DNA from 4 places in the Planococcus shenhongbingii genome. Region 4 is predicted to be linked to each of the others. Evidence: riboswitches for the same ligand, from Rfam matches in the RefSeq annotation. Region 4 holds a riboswitch; each other region holds the start of a gene.

Region 1 (3,696 bases), 1.7 Mb from region 4:
TGCTGTCAGCTTCACAGGTTTTTCGCATTGAACGTATCGCCGCCTTGGATTGTCCCCGCCTCGAAGCCTTTATAGAACCAGCTCTTGCGCTGTTCGGAGGTGCCGTGCGTAAAGCTTTCCGGCACCACATAGCCGCGCGCCCGTTCCTGGATGGTATCGTCTCCCACTGCACTTGCCGCCGTCAATGCTTCTTCCAGATCCCCTTCTTCCAGAAGATCCATCCCTTGGGCATGGTGCGCCCAGACGCCCGCATAATAGTCGGCCTGCAATTCGAGCCTTACCTGCAGTTTGTTGTAATCCTCTTCACTTAATTGATTGCGGAGCGGCTGGACCTGCTCCATAATGCCGAGCAGATTCTGCACATGGTGTCCGACTTCATGCGCAATGACGTAAGCCATCGCAAAGTCGCCCGGCGCCTGGAATTGCTGCTGCAGCTCATTATAAAAACTTAAGTCAATATAAAGCTTCTGGTCACCCGGACAATAGAACGGCCCGACGGCTGCGCCTGCTGTACCGCAAGCAGAGTCAACGCTGCCATTAAAAAGCACGAGTGTCGGCTCGACATACTCCAAGCCCTGCTCAGCAAAAACTTCAGACCACACGGCTTCGGTATCCGCCAGCACAACCGACACGAAATTTGCCAGTTCCTGCTCCTGCTCGGTTTCGACATAAGGTTCGCTCGACTGTGTGCCTGCGCCGGTGCCAAGTTCGTTCAGAAGGACACCCGGGTCCCCGCCAAGAAATGCCACCAGCAGGACGATAAGCAGTCCTCCGATTCCGCCTCCCGCTATCATCTTGCCGCCTGATGAACCCCGCCGGTCCTCGACGTTTCTGCTGCCTTGCCTGCCTTTCCATTTCATAAAATCTCTCCTCGCGAATTGTGCTTTTTAAGCCTATACCCCAATTCCCAGGCTCTCTAATCCCACTTATTCGAGGCGATAGATTAAAAAACGTTCGCGAATATCTCGGTTTGCTCCCGGCAGCAAAATCTCTTCCAGCAGTTCAAAAAGGGTCTGGTGCTCCAAATAATCGATATAATCGTCCGAAGGGAAAAACAAAATGACATCAACCGGACGCTGCACCTGCTCCACGGATTTCAAAATATTGTTGACGGCTGCCATAAAGATCTGAACCGAAAAGGGATTAAAAAAATAAAACCGGTTGTCTCTTGCTTCAACTTTATAGTGTTGTGCCAGGCAGCAGCAAAAGTCGATTTTCCCTTTAGTATTTTTCTGCTTTTTCTCGTAAGCCGTCCGGTTGCCGAGTGCTTCCTTGTAAAAGGTTTCGTCCATTTCGACTCCCACCGTTTCCGCTCCGAATAAAGAGTGTACGTAAAAATTCAGACGGCCCTTGCCGCAGCCGTAGTCAACGAGCCGGTCTTCATGGGACAGCCTGTACTGGCTAAAAAGGATTTCCAGTAAGGCATAAGGCGTCGGCTCATAGCGGTTGTGGTGAAGCGACTCATGGAAGCCTTGCTGGTTTTCGGAAGTTCGGATATTCAACATTTCGTCGTATTGGCGTTCGTTCACTGCCATCCACTCCATTCCAATAAAATAATAATTCCGGCTCTTGCAATCGCGCAAAGAGTTTGGTATGGTGAAGCTAATTCAATATTTTCTTGCTCCAGGTTTTATGGAGTGAGGATAGAGGTGCAAAAACCATCAGTATATAAATCGAGGAGTATGAGCTCCGATGACGTTTATGGAAAGGGGGATTTGCCGAAGCGGTGAGACACTCATAGTCGACTCCGCTGGGTCTGCATCTAATAAATGCAGGACTGTCATATAGGCGACTATATGGAGGGCTATCTGACGCAAAGAAACGGTGGATAAACATTGTTTCTACGGCAGCAACGAGACCCTCGTTGCTGCTTTTTTGTTTCTCGTAATTCTGCGACTGGTCCATCACCTCTGATTTTTGACAAAAAACCAAGAAAAGGGTGGTATTATGAATTTCGGCCAAATCATCACAGCAATGGTTACTCCATTTGACGCAAACGGGGAAATCGACTTTCCTGCAACTAAAAACTTAGTAGAGCATTTAATCGCAACCGGTTCAGACGGGTTGGTCGTTGCCGGCACGACCGGAGAATCGCCGACTCTGTCATCAGAAGAAAAAGTGAAATTGTTTAAATTCGTAGTGGAAACCACGAAAGGGCGCATCCCGGTCATCGCAGGCACAGGATCGAACAATACGCGTGCATCGATTTCCTTAACTCAGCAAGCGGAAGATATCGGAGTCGATGGCATCATGCTCGTTACTCCGTATTACAACAAACCTTCGCAAGAAGGCATGTTCCAGCATTTTGAAGCGATTGCAGCGTCTACCCGCCTGCCAGTCATGCTTTACAATATTCCAGGGCGCAGCGTCGTCAATTTATCCGTCGATACAGTCGTCCGTCTTTCAGCAATCGATAATATCGTCTCTATCAAAGAAGCGAGCGGCAATTTGGATGCTGCTGCGGAAATTATCGAACGCACACCGGATTCTTTCACGCTTTACAGCGGTGATGACAGTTTAACTTTGCCGATTCTTGCAATCGGCGGAAACGGCATCGTATCGGTCGCTGCCCATATCATCGGCAATGACATGAAAAATATGATCTCGAACTTCCGGAATGGCAATACCCAAGCGGCTGCAGCGGCACACCGCAAATTGCTGCCCGTCATGAATGCCTTGTTTGCCGCTCCGAATCCGGTTCCGGTGAAAACTGCTTTAAACCTTTCAGGCGTCCAAGTCGGCGGTGTCCGTTTGCCAATGATTCCTTTGAACGAGCAAGAAACCCTAACCTTGCAAGAGGTTTTATCAGCCCGTACTGTGAATTCTTAATCCACCAATGAATAACTGCTGGAGCCAAGGCTTCAGCAGTAAGACTGTAGACAAACTCGAAAGATTCGAGCTGTCTATGGTCTTTTTTATATTGCTTGAAGCAACCCAACCACTGCAGCCGCTTTGAAGCTAAATGAATAAAAAGGTGGAAAAAGTTTCCGTTGGACGATAAAACTTGTATTGGTGATCATCCCTTAACCGATATTCCGCCAACCAGCTGCGAAGACATTGGCCGAGGTTTGTGAGGCCAAGTCTTTGCGACGAAGCGCACAGCGCTGCAGGAGCATATGTTTTAGCCGCGGGCGAGCACCAAGCTTGCGCAGGAGCAGTATGTTTTCCTCCGCTGTTTGGCTCCATATCTGGAGAGCAAGCACAAACATTAGAGAGCTTTCTCGAACAGCCGCTGTTTTAGAGAACTATTAAAGAAAACTAAAGGAAGCTGAATGCAGCGGAAGGCGGCAACTTCTGCGGGAATAGGGCGAGTCCTGAGACCCCGCAGGGAGCGCCAGCGAGCGAGGAGACTTAGGCCGCCCCCCGCGAAAAGCGTCCGCCCTGGAGCGAAATGAGAAAAGAGAATAAGAGTTTCTCGACAGCCTAAAAACCCGCTGAAGCCAGGGCTTCAGCGGGTTTTTATATACTTTATTTCGCTTCGGCCAATCTCTTGAAAGCCTGCTTCAAGCTTCCGCCAAGTGCCAGCTGGCTGACATCAATGCCCAACTGAATCATGGTCTGGGCGATTTCCGGCCGGATGCCGGTCAACACTGCCTGTACGCCGACAAGCTTCAATGACTGCGTTAATTTAATGATTTGTTCTGCTACCATCGTGTCGACTTTTACTACGCCCGATAAATCAATAATAAGCGTGGA
Region 2 (3,696 bases), 1.4 Mb from region 4:
AATTCCGTCACTCCGATAACGCTTAGCACAGCCGTATCTTTAATATTGATGACAAACTGATTGCCCGTTGCCGGCAAAATATTGCGAATGACCTGCGGCATGACGACATTGATCATGGTTTGAAAATGGTTCATCCCAATAGCCTGGGCAGCTTCGAACTGTCCTTTATCGACGGAAAGGATGCCGCCCCGAACAATTTCCGACATATAGGCCCCGGTATTGATGGATACGATGAATATGGCCGCTGTAAAGACGTCCAAATCGATTCCAAATGCCATGGCAGATCCATAGAAAATAACCATCGCCTGTACCATCATCGGTGTTCCCCGGAAAAATTCGATGTATGCAGAAAGAAGTCCGTTAATGACTTTCAAACCGATTTTTTTGATTCCCCGCTCCGGCATCGGAATGGTATGGATAATACCGATGATCAATCCAATAGCGGCTCCAATCAAAGTGCCGATCACTGAAATCCATAACGTCATGACCGCTCCGCGCAGGAACATGGGCCAGTTATCTGTAAGTATGGTGATAACCCATTCTAAACTCATTGTTTTCCTCCTAAAAATAGTTAAAACCGGCTGCATACGCATGTAGCCGGCACCACCTAATCATTATTGGGCAGCTGGTTGGTTTTTAATTGCAGTATCCATAATTTCCTGGCGCTCTTCTTCAGAAATGCCAGCCAATGCTTTATTGATTTGTTCTGTCAGTTCACTGCCTTTTTCAAGACCTACCGCAATTGCTGTGTCTTCTTCAGACGTTTCAAATCCGTCTTCAAATTCCACCATGGCAAAATTTTCATTGGCAGCAGAAGCACTTACCGCTTCCGGCCGTTCTGATACGTAACCATCAATGATTCCGGATTCAAGCGCTACCCGCATGGAAGGGAAGCTCTCCATCGCTGTTTCTTTCGATACGCCTTCAATCTGGTCAATAACGGAATAATGGAAAGTGTTCAACTGTGCTGTGATTTTTGCTCCTTTAAAATCGGAAAGCGAAGTTGCCCCTTCATATTCGCCACCTTTTTGAACGACCATAACCAACTCTGACGTATAGTATGGGTCTGAAAAATCAATGGTTGCTTTGCGCTCTTCCGTCGGTGACATGCCCGCAATGATGGCGTCAATCTTGCCGGAAGTCAGCGCAGGCACCAGACCGTCCCATTCTGTTTTTACTATTTCCAATTCCTTGCCCATGTCTTCAGCAATTCTTTTAGCAATTTCTACGTCATAGCCGCCTGCATATTCAGCGTTCCCCGAAATTTTCACAGCTCCATTGGAGTCATCTCCCTGTGTCCAGTTGAACGGTGCATAAGCTGCTTCCATTCCTACTTTGAATGTCTCAGATTCTTCTGATGATCCGCCGCTTCCGGCTTCCTCGTTTGATCCGCATCCTGACATCAGCAGCATCGATGACAGGAACATGGTTGAAAATAACGTCAATTTTTTCTTCATAATTAAACTCTCCCCTTTGTGTTTGGTACCGTAGTGGTAATTGAATATACAAAAAGGGCAACTCTGCACAAAAAGACCTGAGGTAGACTCAGATCGCACTATACATAGTTGCCCTAAATCCTCTTCTTCGTCCCTGGATGAGATAGCTCTTCGCAATAAATCGGGAAATCCATTGCGACAGTCCTGCAGCTATTAACCGCAGACCCAGCATGCAATAGTGAGAGTTATTGCACACTTCGGCGATATTTCCTTCTCCTTGAGATCTTCATTTTCTCGAACTCCTCCAAAGATTGTGAAACGTCGCGCCTCTACCTCACTGCAAAAAGTGTGAGGTAATATTCAATTCATGTTTTTCATAGTCTACATTGATATATTTTATCTGTCAATCCTATTTTTATTTATCAAAAATTTGTCCTGATTTTCTGTTTTTCTACAATAGGAACAGAGACTTTCTCTTCAGCTTCTCCACCCACAGAGAAAGCAGGGAGATTTTCTTTAACCGCTTGGATTGCTTCTTCGATATTGTTGACCACCAAGAACTTTTTCTGCGAATCCGGGTATTGGAGCCCAGTATGCTTGTAGCGGGAATCGTAATAATGCTCCAGCAGCAGCTGAATGGCAGAAGCAAAATTGCCCGTTTCCAAATCCGATTCGATTTGCTTGGCGACGGGCATATGAATCCGCGATTTGATCCGCTGAAATGCTTCCATGCATTCTTCCTGATGTTCCGAAGGACGGTAATCTTCCAAGATTTCTTTCACCCGTTCTTCCATCGGCAAATCGATGACCAAATGGATGCTCCGGTTTTTTAAATCACTTAAAAATGGTGGAATCACTACTTTCCCGATGCGATGGCTTTCTGCTTCAATCAGCACATAAGGGAAATCCTGCAACTTTCTCAGCTGATGGATCAAAAGTGAATCAAAGACTTTCTGGTTGTTCGGTTCCAGCCCAATCTGGCCAAAAATCGATCCCTTGTGATTGGCCATCCCTTCAAAATCAATGACTGGGTATCCCTCTTCCTGCAACGCCTTTAAAATAGTAGTTTTCCCTGCGCCGGTTAATCCGTTTAATACAAATCCTTTCGAAGGAGTTTCCTTTTGTTCCAGCTCGGCTACCACCCATTTCCGGTAAGCGCGGATGCCTTCATCAAGGCGATGGACATGGACGTTCATCAAACTCAAAAGAGTCGCTGTCGTTCTGCTGCGCATGCCTCCGCGCCAGCAAAACACCACTTTATCTCCTTCGACTTTCTTGAATGCCCGCACGAATTCCGGCAATTTTGCTGAAATGATTTCCAGCCCGCGTTCTTTTGCAGCTTCTACACTGACTTGCTTGTAAAGCGTTCCGATTTCTGCCCGTTCCGCATCATCAAAAAATGGAATATTGATGCTTCCCGGTATAGTGAAATTTTTATATTCAGATGGCGACCGGACATCAATGAGCGCCATTTTTTTGTTTTCGATGACCGGAATCAGTTCTTCTACCTTAATGTTTTCAAACATTCTTTTTCCTCCAAAAAGCCTTAAGCGGCTCTGTAGTATGGTCTAAACACTTTGAGTATTTTTACAAGTATACACCCATTGAATCCATATAAAAGTTTTCATCGTTCGCTCAATCGGTTTCCGCCCTTTAGCAGCAAAGAAAAAGGCAGGCCGTGTCGACAGGCCTGCCCTTTATTATAGAATGATTATTTAGTCGCTTCGTAAACCCGCATAGGCGGAAGATTCCGCAGAAAGAATTTATCCTGGGCTATGGAAAAATAGTCCTGCAGATAAACCATTAGATGTTCATCTTTTTGGAAAAAGGTTTGGTAAGGCAGAAATTTTCCTCCTGGCTTTAACACATGGCTTGTTCTTTTCACGATGTTTTCACGGGTTTCTTCATCCATCAACGAGAACGGGATACCCGAAATTACGTAATCCGCTTTTTCGACTCCATGCTGCCGGGTGATTTCATGCACATTTTCCGCACTGTCATGATGAATTTTCAGCCGGGGGTCTCTAGTGTTTTCTTTTAAGTAATCAACAAAATTTTCATTGAGTTCAATGGCAATGATCATGGAATCCGGCGTCATATGCTCAAGCAAATAATTGGTGAATACGCCTGTAGCCGGTCCATATTCGACAATCACCACTTTTTTGCTGAGATCCATCTTTTCGCATATTTCCCGTACACCTATTTTTGAAGTCGGCGTAATGGAGGCGATGTTCCGGTCTTTGATTAAATTCTTCACGTA
Region 3 (3,696 bases), 220 kb from region 4:
TCGGAAAAAGAAGCGCTGATTCTGGAGCTGAACTTGATCAAAAAGCATGATCCAAAATACAATATCATGCTGAAAGATGATAAGACCTATCCATATTTGAAAATTACAGGCGAGCGCCATCCAAAGCTTATCATCACACGGCAAGTGAAGCGGGATAAAGGCAAGTATTTCGGTCCTTATCCCAATGCTTACGCGGCAAGTGAAACGAAGAAATTGCTCGATCGTCTGTATCCGCTCCGGAAATGCCATACCATGCCTGACCGTGCCTGCCTGTATTACCATATGGGGCAGTGTTTGGCACCGTGCATCAAACCGGTCGAACAGGAAACGTATCAAAATATGATCGAAGGCATCACGAAATTCCTGAACGGCGGTTTCCGTGAAGTGAAAGAGCAGCTGGTTGAAAAGATGTCGGAAGCCGCTGAGAATTTGGAATTTGAGCGGGCCAAGGAATACCGGGATCAGATTATCCATATTGAAACGGTCATGGAAAAGCAGAAAATGGCCATGAACGATTTTACCAACCGCGACATTTTTGCCTATGCCATCGACAAGGGCTGGATGTGCGTGCAGGTGTTTTTCGTGCGCCAAGGCAAGCTCATTGAGCGCGATGTCTCACTGTTTCCGTTATACCGCGACCCCCAGGAAGAATTTATGACGTATCTCGGCCAGTTTTACGAGCAGTCACACCATATGAAGCCAAACGAAATCCTGGTTCCGGAAGGCATAGATGCGGATTTGGTCAGGGAATGGCTCGACCTCCGCGTGCTGGTGCCTCAGCGCGGCAAGAAAAAGGATTTGCTGGATCTGGCGAAGAAAAATGCGGAGATTGCCATAAAAGAAAAATTTCAGCTGCTTGAGCGCCAGGAAGAACGGACGGTTGGCGCCTGCATTGAATTGGGAGAAGCGATGAATATTGAAACGCCGCTCCGCATCGAAGCGTTTGACAACTCGCATATCCAGGGAGCTGACGCAGTTTCTGCAATGATCACATTTATCGACGGCAAACCGTCGAAAAAAGATTATCGCAAGTATAAAACCCGCAATGCCTCGAAACCGGATGATTACGCTGCTATGCGGGAAGTAATCCGGCGCCGCTATTCACGTGTTTTGAAAGATGGGCTTCCACTCCCGGACTTGATCGTCATTGATGGAGGAAAAGGGCAGATGGAGTCGGCGCGCGAGATTTTGGAAGACGAACTTGGCTTATCGATTCCGATTGCCGGCCTGGCTAAAGACGCAAAGCACCAGACTTCTCAGCTTCTATACGGGGATCCAATCGAAGTTGTGCCGTTAAAACGCACAAGTGAAGCGTTTTATCTGCTGCAGCGCATCCAGGATGAAGTGCACCGATTTGTCATCACATTCCATCGTCAGCTGCGCGGGAAAAATTCCATCCAGTCCGCGCTCGATGACTTGGAAGGCGTAGGGCCAAAACGCAAGAAGCAATTGTTAAAGCATTTCGGTTCTGTCAAAAAGATAAAAGAAGCGACGATAGAAGAATTGCGCCAGGCGGGCATGCCCGAGAATCTGGCCAAATCCATTCAGCAGCATTTTGCTCAGCAGGCATTGCCAAGTGAGCAATAACGTGCTATCGTAAAAACATAATTGAATCACTTGGAAAAGTGATGATAGAGGCGCGAACGTCAATAGTAGCCATTCGGAGATTTGCAGAATCTGTGAAGAGTGGGGAAAGGGGCGGTCGCCGAAGTGTAGAGGGTTTTTGCAAACCCATATGCTGGTCCGGCATTTAAGAAGTGCCGGGCTGTCAGAGTAAATCTCTGGAGGGCTATCTCACATGGACGTTTTTCGTATTCGTACATGATAAAAGAGGTAGCTTGCCGTAGAACCGGTGAGCTGCCTTTTTTTATTGCCTGGCACCCAGTGCCCGACATGTTGAGAGCCACATCTTAAAATGTGGGAGTGGATGAAATGAAGACGATCGTAATGAAGTTTGGCGGGACGTCCGTTGCAACACCCGAAAAAATCATCGAAGTGGCCAAGCGGGCAATCCTTGAAAAAGAAAAAGGCTATCGTGTAGTAATCGTCGTATCGGCGATGGGCAAAACGACAGATACACTGCTCAAACTGGCAGGGGAAATTTCTGTCGAACCGCCGAAACGGGAAATGGATATGCTGTTGGCGACGGGAGAGCAAGTAACAATTTCTCTGCTTGCCATGGCTTTTAAATCATTAGGGCATGAAGCTTTATCGTTCACCGGATGGCAAGCGGGCATTGAAACGGAATCCGTTCCACGCAACGCCCGCATCGAAACCGTCCGTACAGAGCGTTTGGAACGGGTTCTGGAAAATGGCTATTTCTGCGTGGTTGCCGGGTTCCAGGGCGTTGATAAGATTGGCAATATCACGACACTTGGCCGCGGCGGCTCGGATACGACTGCAGTGGCATTGGCAGCTGCGTTAGGGGCCGATAAATGTGAGATCTACACCGATGTCGATGGTGTTTATACATCGGATCCGCGTCATGTCACAGGAGCCCGCAAACTCGAGCAGATTTCATATGATGAAATGCTGGAACTTGCCAATCTCGGTGCAGGCGTCCTGCATCCTCGTGCTGTCGAATTTGCGAAAAACAATAAAGTCCCGTTGTCGGTCAGAGCAAGTTATTCGGATGAACCGGGCACAATCATACAAGAGGTGATCACTGTGGAGAAAAACTTAATAGTCAGAGGCGTAGCGTTTGAACCTGGAATTGCCCGGGTGACCGTCTCGTATGAAAAACCATTCAACGGTTCATTGGCGAATATATTTACGAAACTGGCGGAAAACCATATCGATGTTGACATCATTGTCCAAAGCATCACGGATGAATTCCCGCCGTCTGTCTCATTTTCCATTAAACAAGACAGCCTGGAAGAAACAAAGCGGGTATTGAATGAATTCCAGTCAGACATTAAATTTTCAAGTGCTAATTTTGAAGTCGGTTTATCGAAAGTGTCAATTGTCGGATCCGGCATGGTCTCCAATCCCGGGGTAGCTGCACAAATGTTCGATATTCTTCGCTTGCAGGAAATTCCAGTGAAGATGGTCAGCACTTCAGAGATTAAAATTTCTGTCGTAGTGCCGGAAGTGGATATGAAAAAATCAGCGATCGCTTTGCATGACGCATTCGGTTTATCCTGATAAAAAGAAGTGAGCACTTCACTAGGCGATGGAAAAAACATGCAGATTTAAGGCTGATAAACAGGAAGCTGCTTTCTTTTAAGTAGATATGTCAGGAAAATGACAATTCGGCAAATGTTTATAAAGGTAAAATGAAATTATTATTCAAATATAAGAACAATAAAACCCACTGCGCTTTTGCGGAGTGGGTTTTAAAATTCATGCTTTTTCATGGAGGTCGGTTTTTAAGGTAATGCGGACTTGATTTCTTTTATACTGAGTTTCGACATAGGCTTCGGTTAAATAACCGTCGATTGCTTGTTTTTGCTGAGCCCGGAATCCAGCTTCTAATTTAAAGCAGCGCTGCTCGACTCAGAAGTAGATAATGGTGCACCATCAAGCATTTCCATGCTTTTTTTGAGCATCAGTCAGCCGTAATTAGCTTGTCGAAAAAAGTGTTGCGCTTCTTCAAAGGAATGGACGGAAATTTTCCGGGTCAGTAAAGAATATCTTCTTCATGTTTGCCTAAAGTTTCTGGAAATATATGGTCTCGAATAATTTCATAGCCAAAGT
Region 4 (3,696 bases):
CTGAAGGGACTGCCGGAAAAGGCAACGTAGAGTTATTAAATGATGCTGAATACGATGCTGTGACAATAGGCAATAATGAAGGCATAACGCTGTCAAAAAAAGAATTGGAAGAATTATATGTGCAAGCGGATTTCGATGTGATTGTAGCTAATCTATATGAGCCGGATGGCAAACGCCCCGAATGGGCAAAACCTTACCAGCTGCTGAAAACTCAAGGAGGCTTAACGATTGGACTGGTCGGAGCAACCGCTGAGTTTACCCCTTTCTATAAACGGCTGGGATGGACAATCACTGATGCCAAGGATGCCATTATAGAGGCTGTAGAAGCCATTAAAGATGAAGTGGATCTAATTGTCTGCCTTTCTCATCTTGGCGTGAAAGAAGATGAGTATTTGGCGGAACTATGCCCGGAAATTGATGTGATTCTGGGAGCACATACGCATCACATTTTTCATGAAGGAAAAATGATCGGGGATACATTGCTCGGGGCGGCTGGCAAATTTGGCATGTATATTGGCCATGTAACGATTGAACCGGCCATTCATGAGAAAAAAGCCGAATTGATTGAAACGTCTTCGCTTCGTGGATCAGATGAAGACTTTAATGACATGCTCATCGAGCAAGGGAAATCACAATTGAATGAACCGGTCTTTTACAATGAAGATGAACTGAAAGCGGAATGGTTTAAAGATTCCCAGCTGGCTGAACTGTTCGGAGAAGCGCTGCTGGAATTCTCTGGAGCTGATTGCGCCATCTTCAATGCAGGATTATTTATGGAAGACATGCCGGTCGGGGAAACGACCCGTTATGATTTCCATAAAATGCTGCCTCATCCGATTAATCCATGCCTCATCAGTCTGACTGGCGCTGAATTGAAAGAAATCTACCAGCAGTCATTAAATGCGGAATGGCCCAATATTGAGTTGAAAGGCATGGGATTCCGGGGAGCGGTATTTGGCAATATCATCCGCATCAATCTGGAAATGAAAAACCATCAATTGTTTATTGGCGGAAAGTTGGCAGGACATAATGAAACTTTTCAGCTGGTCACATTGGACATGTTCACATTCGGATACTTTTTCCCGTCACTGAAACGCGCTCCAAAAAAGTATTTCATGCCGGAATTCTTGCGGGATGTCTTCAGCCAATATTTTCGCAGCAAAGCCGTTAAATGAAAGAAAATTCAAAGTTAATATACATTTGATTTTATAATAAGAGTGAGCTATGCTTACAAAGAATTAAAAATAGATGGGTAGAGGCTGCAAAACTTATAAGTCCGATGTGCGAGTGTGACAACGTTGAACACATCCAAAAGGAAGTTTTGCCGAAGTTCTTTTTTTGCTGTCACTGAAAAAAGAGCTGGGGGTATTCTGAACAAGAATGCCACTGTCGTTTATGATGAATCATAGGCGAAGAGCTACAGGGTTGTTTGATGTTTTGAAGCACAGACGAATTGTAGAAAGCTGACTGTATCCATTTGGACACGGTCAGCTTTTTTTCTTTCTCTTCCATCCTAGAAAACAGGAGGAATCTTTTTCATGGAAAATACAATTTTTTCGATTTTGCCGCCAATCATTGCGATTGTCATGGTGTTGCTGACTCGCCGTGTGCTGTTGTCGCTTGGGGCAGGGATCGTAGCAGGAGCGCTCATCCTGACTTCTTTTGCACCGCTTGCAGCGCTGCAGGAATTATTTAACTCATTTGCCGTCACTTTTTGGGACGAAGGCTTTAATGCTTATAATGTTTATATCATTTTATTTCTCTTCTTATTGGGTATTATTACTGCGTTTGTCAGCTTGTCAGGAGGCAGTTTAGCTTTCGCAGAATGGGCATCCAAGCGCATCAAATCAAGAAGAGGCGCGAAAATGCTTACAGTGATGCTGGGCATGCTCATTTTTATCGATGATTATTTTAACGCTTTGGCCGTTGGGCAAGTTGCGCGCCCTATTACCGACCGTTACCGGGTATCCCGCGCCAAACTGGCATACTTCATCGATTCGACCGCTGCACCGGTTTGTGTAATCTCACCGGTATCCAGTTGGGGAGCTGCCATCATCGGTATTGTAGCGACGATTTTGGCGGGCCAGAGTTATGTGCAAATGTCTGCGCTTCAAGCTTTTATATGGATGGCGCCGATGAATTTTTATGTAGTAGCTACCTTAGCAATCGTCTTTTTTATCGCTATTCGTGATGTGGATTTTGGAGCGATGAAAAAACATGAGAGACTTGCTATTGAAACCGGGGAATTGTATGACGCCAATAAAACAATTCCGGGTGAAATGAAAGAAGAGTTTCCAGTGCATTCTCATGGAAGGGTGATCGATTTACTGCTTCCAATTTTATTGCTGCTGGCAGGAACCATCGGAGCTATGCTTTATACAGGTTACCAGAACGCTGGCCAGATTTTTGATATTTGGCTGATATTCGAGAATACGGATGTGCCGTTGTCATTATTGATAGGCGGATTGCTTGGAGCAATTTCATCTGTTCTGCTGTATGTGAGACAGTTCAAACAAAATAAATCTGCGAATGTTACATGGATGGCAAAAGGAATTTCGGAAGGAATCCGATCGATGTCAGGAGCAGTTTTCATTTTAATATTTGCCTGGTCATTGAGCTATTTAATCGATGCTCTTCAAACAGGTACGTATCTTGCTGACTTGGTAACTGCCTGGAACTTGCCGACTGCGGTATTGCCGGTTTTGTTATATGTATTAGCTGGATTTATGGCTTTCTCAACAGGAACTTCTTGGGGATCGTTTGGGATATTGTTGCCGATTGCAGGAAATATCATGGCCCAAGCGGCACCTGAGCTTTTATTGCCGGCATTGGCTGCAGTTTTAGCAGGTGCAGTATTTGGGGATCATTGCTCTCCAATTTCCGATACAACAATTTTGTCGTCAACAGGAGCAGGAAGCAATCATATGGACCACGTTCTGACCCAATTGCCTTATGCATTGACTGCTGCAGCAATAGGGGCAGTAGGGTATATCGTCATAGGTGTTACGGGATCACTTTGGATGGCGTTAACTTCAGTTATTGTTATTCTAGTGATATTGTTTACAATTTGGTCTAAACAAGGGTCTGTAGTTGAAAAGCAAGTCAATACGCAGTAAAGAAAAAGCAGAGAATTTAATTCTCTGCTTTTTTATTATTTTAGTAATAGCTTTGTGGGAAATTTATCGGAAATTCCTTTACTTTGCCAAATCCTCTCGTTATACTATTTTTAGATTAGCTAATAATCTGAAAATAAACAAACTTCCTATTTTTCTGTCAGGGAATTGGAAGAAACAAAGGAGGAACAAAAATGGAACGTTCGCAATGGGGTACGCGAGCCGGTTTTGTCATGGCGGCAATCGGTTCCGCGGTAGGACTAGGAAACATTTGGCGTTTTCCATACGTCGCTTATGAAAATGGTGGAGGAGCATTTTTTATACCGTACTTATTCGCACTGCTAACTGCAGGAATCCCAATTTTAATTATGGAATTCACCATTGGACAAAAGTTTCGTGGATCAGCGCCATTGTCATTCTTTAGAATGAGCGGAAAAAAATTAGAATGGCTTGGATGGTGGGCGGTTTTTGTATCGTTTGTAATATCTTGTTATTATGCCGTAATCATTGCATGGGCAATTCGCTATACCATTTTCTCGTTCAATCTAGCATGGGGAACAGATACAGAAGGATTCTTATTTAA

The links. A riboswitch is a leader RNA that binds a small molecule or an ion and turns the genes downstream of it on or off. The one in region 4 is predicted to bind lysine.
Region 1: it holds a riboswitch for lysine, as region 4 does, so the genes downstream of both, dapA (4-hydroxy-tetrahydrodipicolinate synthase) here and QWY16_RS06340 (Na+/H+ antiporter NhaC family protein) in region 4, are expected to answer to the same signal.
Region 2: it holds a riboswitch for lysine, as region 4 does, so the genes downstream of both, QWY16_RS18805 (transporter substrate-binding domain-containing protein) here and QWY16_RS06340 (Na+/H+ antiporter NhaC family protein) in region 4, are expected to answer to the same signal.
Region 3: it holds a riboswitch for lysine, as region 4 does, so the genes downstream of both, QWY16_RS07485 (aspartate kinase) here and QWY16_RS06340 (Na+/H+ antiporter NhaC family protein) in region 4, are expected to answer to the same signal.

What each region holds. Positions count from the first base shown of each region.
Region 1 is NZ_CP129235.1:3,562,025-3,565,720, forward strand. It holds gene ypfJ (KPN_02809 family neutral zinc metallopeptidase) at 12-860, opposite strand; gene QWY16_RS17270 (class I SAM-dependent methyltransferase) at 927-1,529, opposite strand; lysine riboswitch at 1,637-1,815, shown strand; gene dapA (4-hydroxy-tetrahydrodipicolinate synthase) at 1,948-2,829, shown strand; gene QWY16_RS17280 (STAS domain-containing protein) at 3,469-3,696, opposite strand, start outside.
Region 2 is NZ_CP129235.1:3,872,926-3,876,621, forward strand. It holds gene QWY16_RS18800 (amino acid ABC transporter permease) at 1-551, opposite strand, end outside; gene QWY16_RS18805 (transporter substrate-binding domain-containing protein) at 615-1,457, opposite strand; lysine riboswitch at 1,593-1,776, opposite strand; gene mnmH (tRNA 2-selenouridine(34) synthase MnmH) at 1,859-2,962, opposite strand; gene QWY16_RS18815 (class I SAM-dependent methyltransferase) at 3,148-3,696, opposite strand, start outside.
Region 3 is NZ_CP129235.1:1,505,566-1,509,261, forward strand. It holds gene uvrC (excinuclease ABC subunit UvrC) at 1-1,587, shown strand, start outside; lysine riboswitch at 1,625-1,800, shown strand; gene QWY16_RS07485 (aspartate kinase) at 1,933-3,144, shown strand.
Region 4 is NZ_CP129235.1:1,282,044-1,285,739, forward strand. It holds gene QWY16_RS06335 (bifunctional metallophosphatase/5'-nucleotidase) at 1-1,175, shown strand, start outside; lysine riboswitch at 1,246-1,428, shown strand; gene QWY16_RS06340 (Na+/H+ antiporter NhaC family protein) at 1,539-3,116, shown strand; gene QWY16_RS06345 (sodium-dependent transporter) at 3,308-3,696, shown strand, end outside.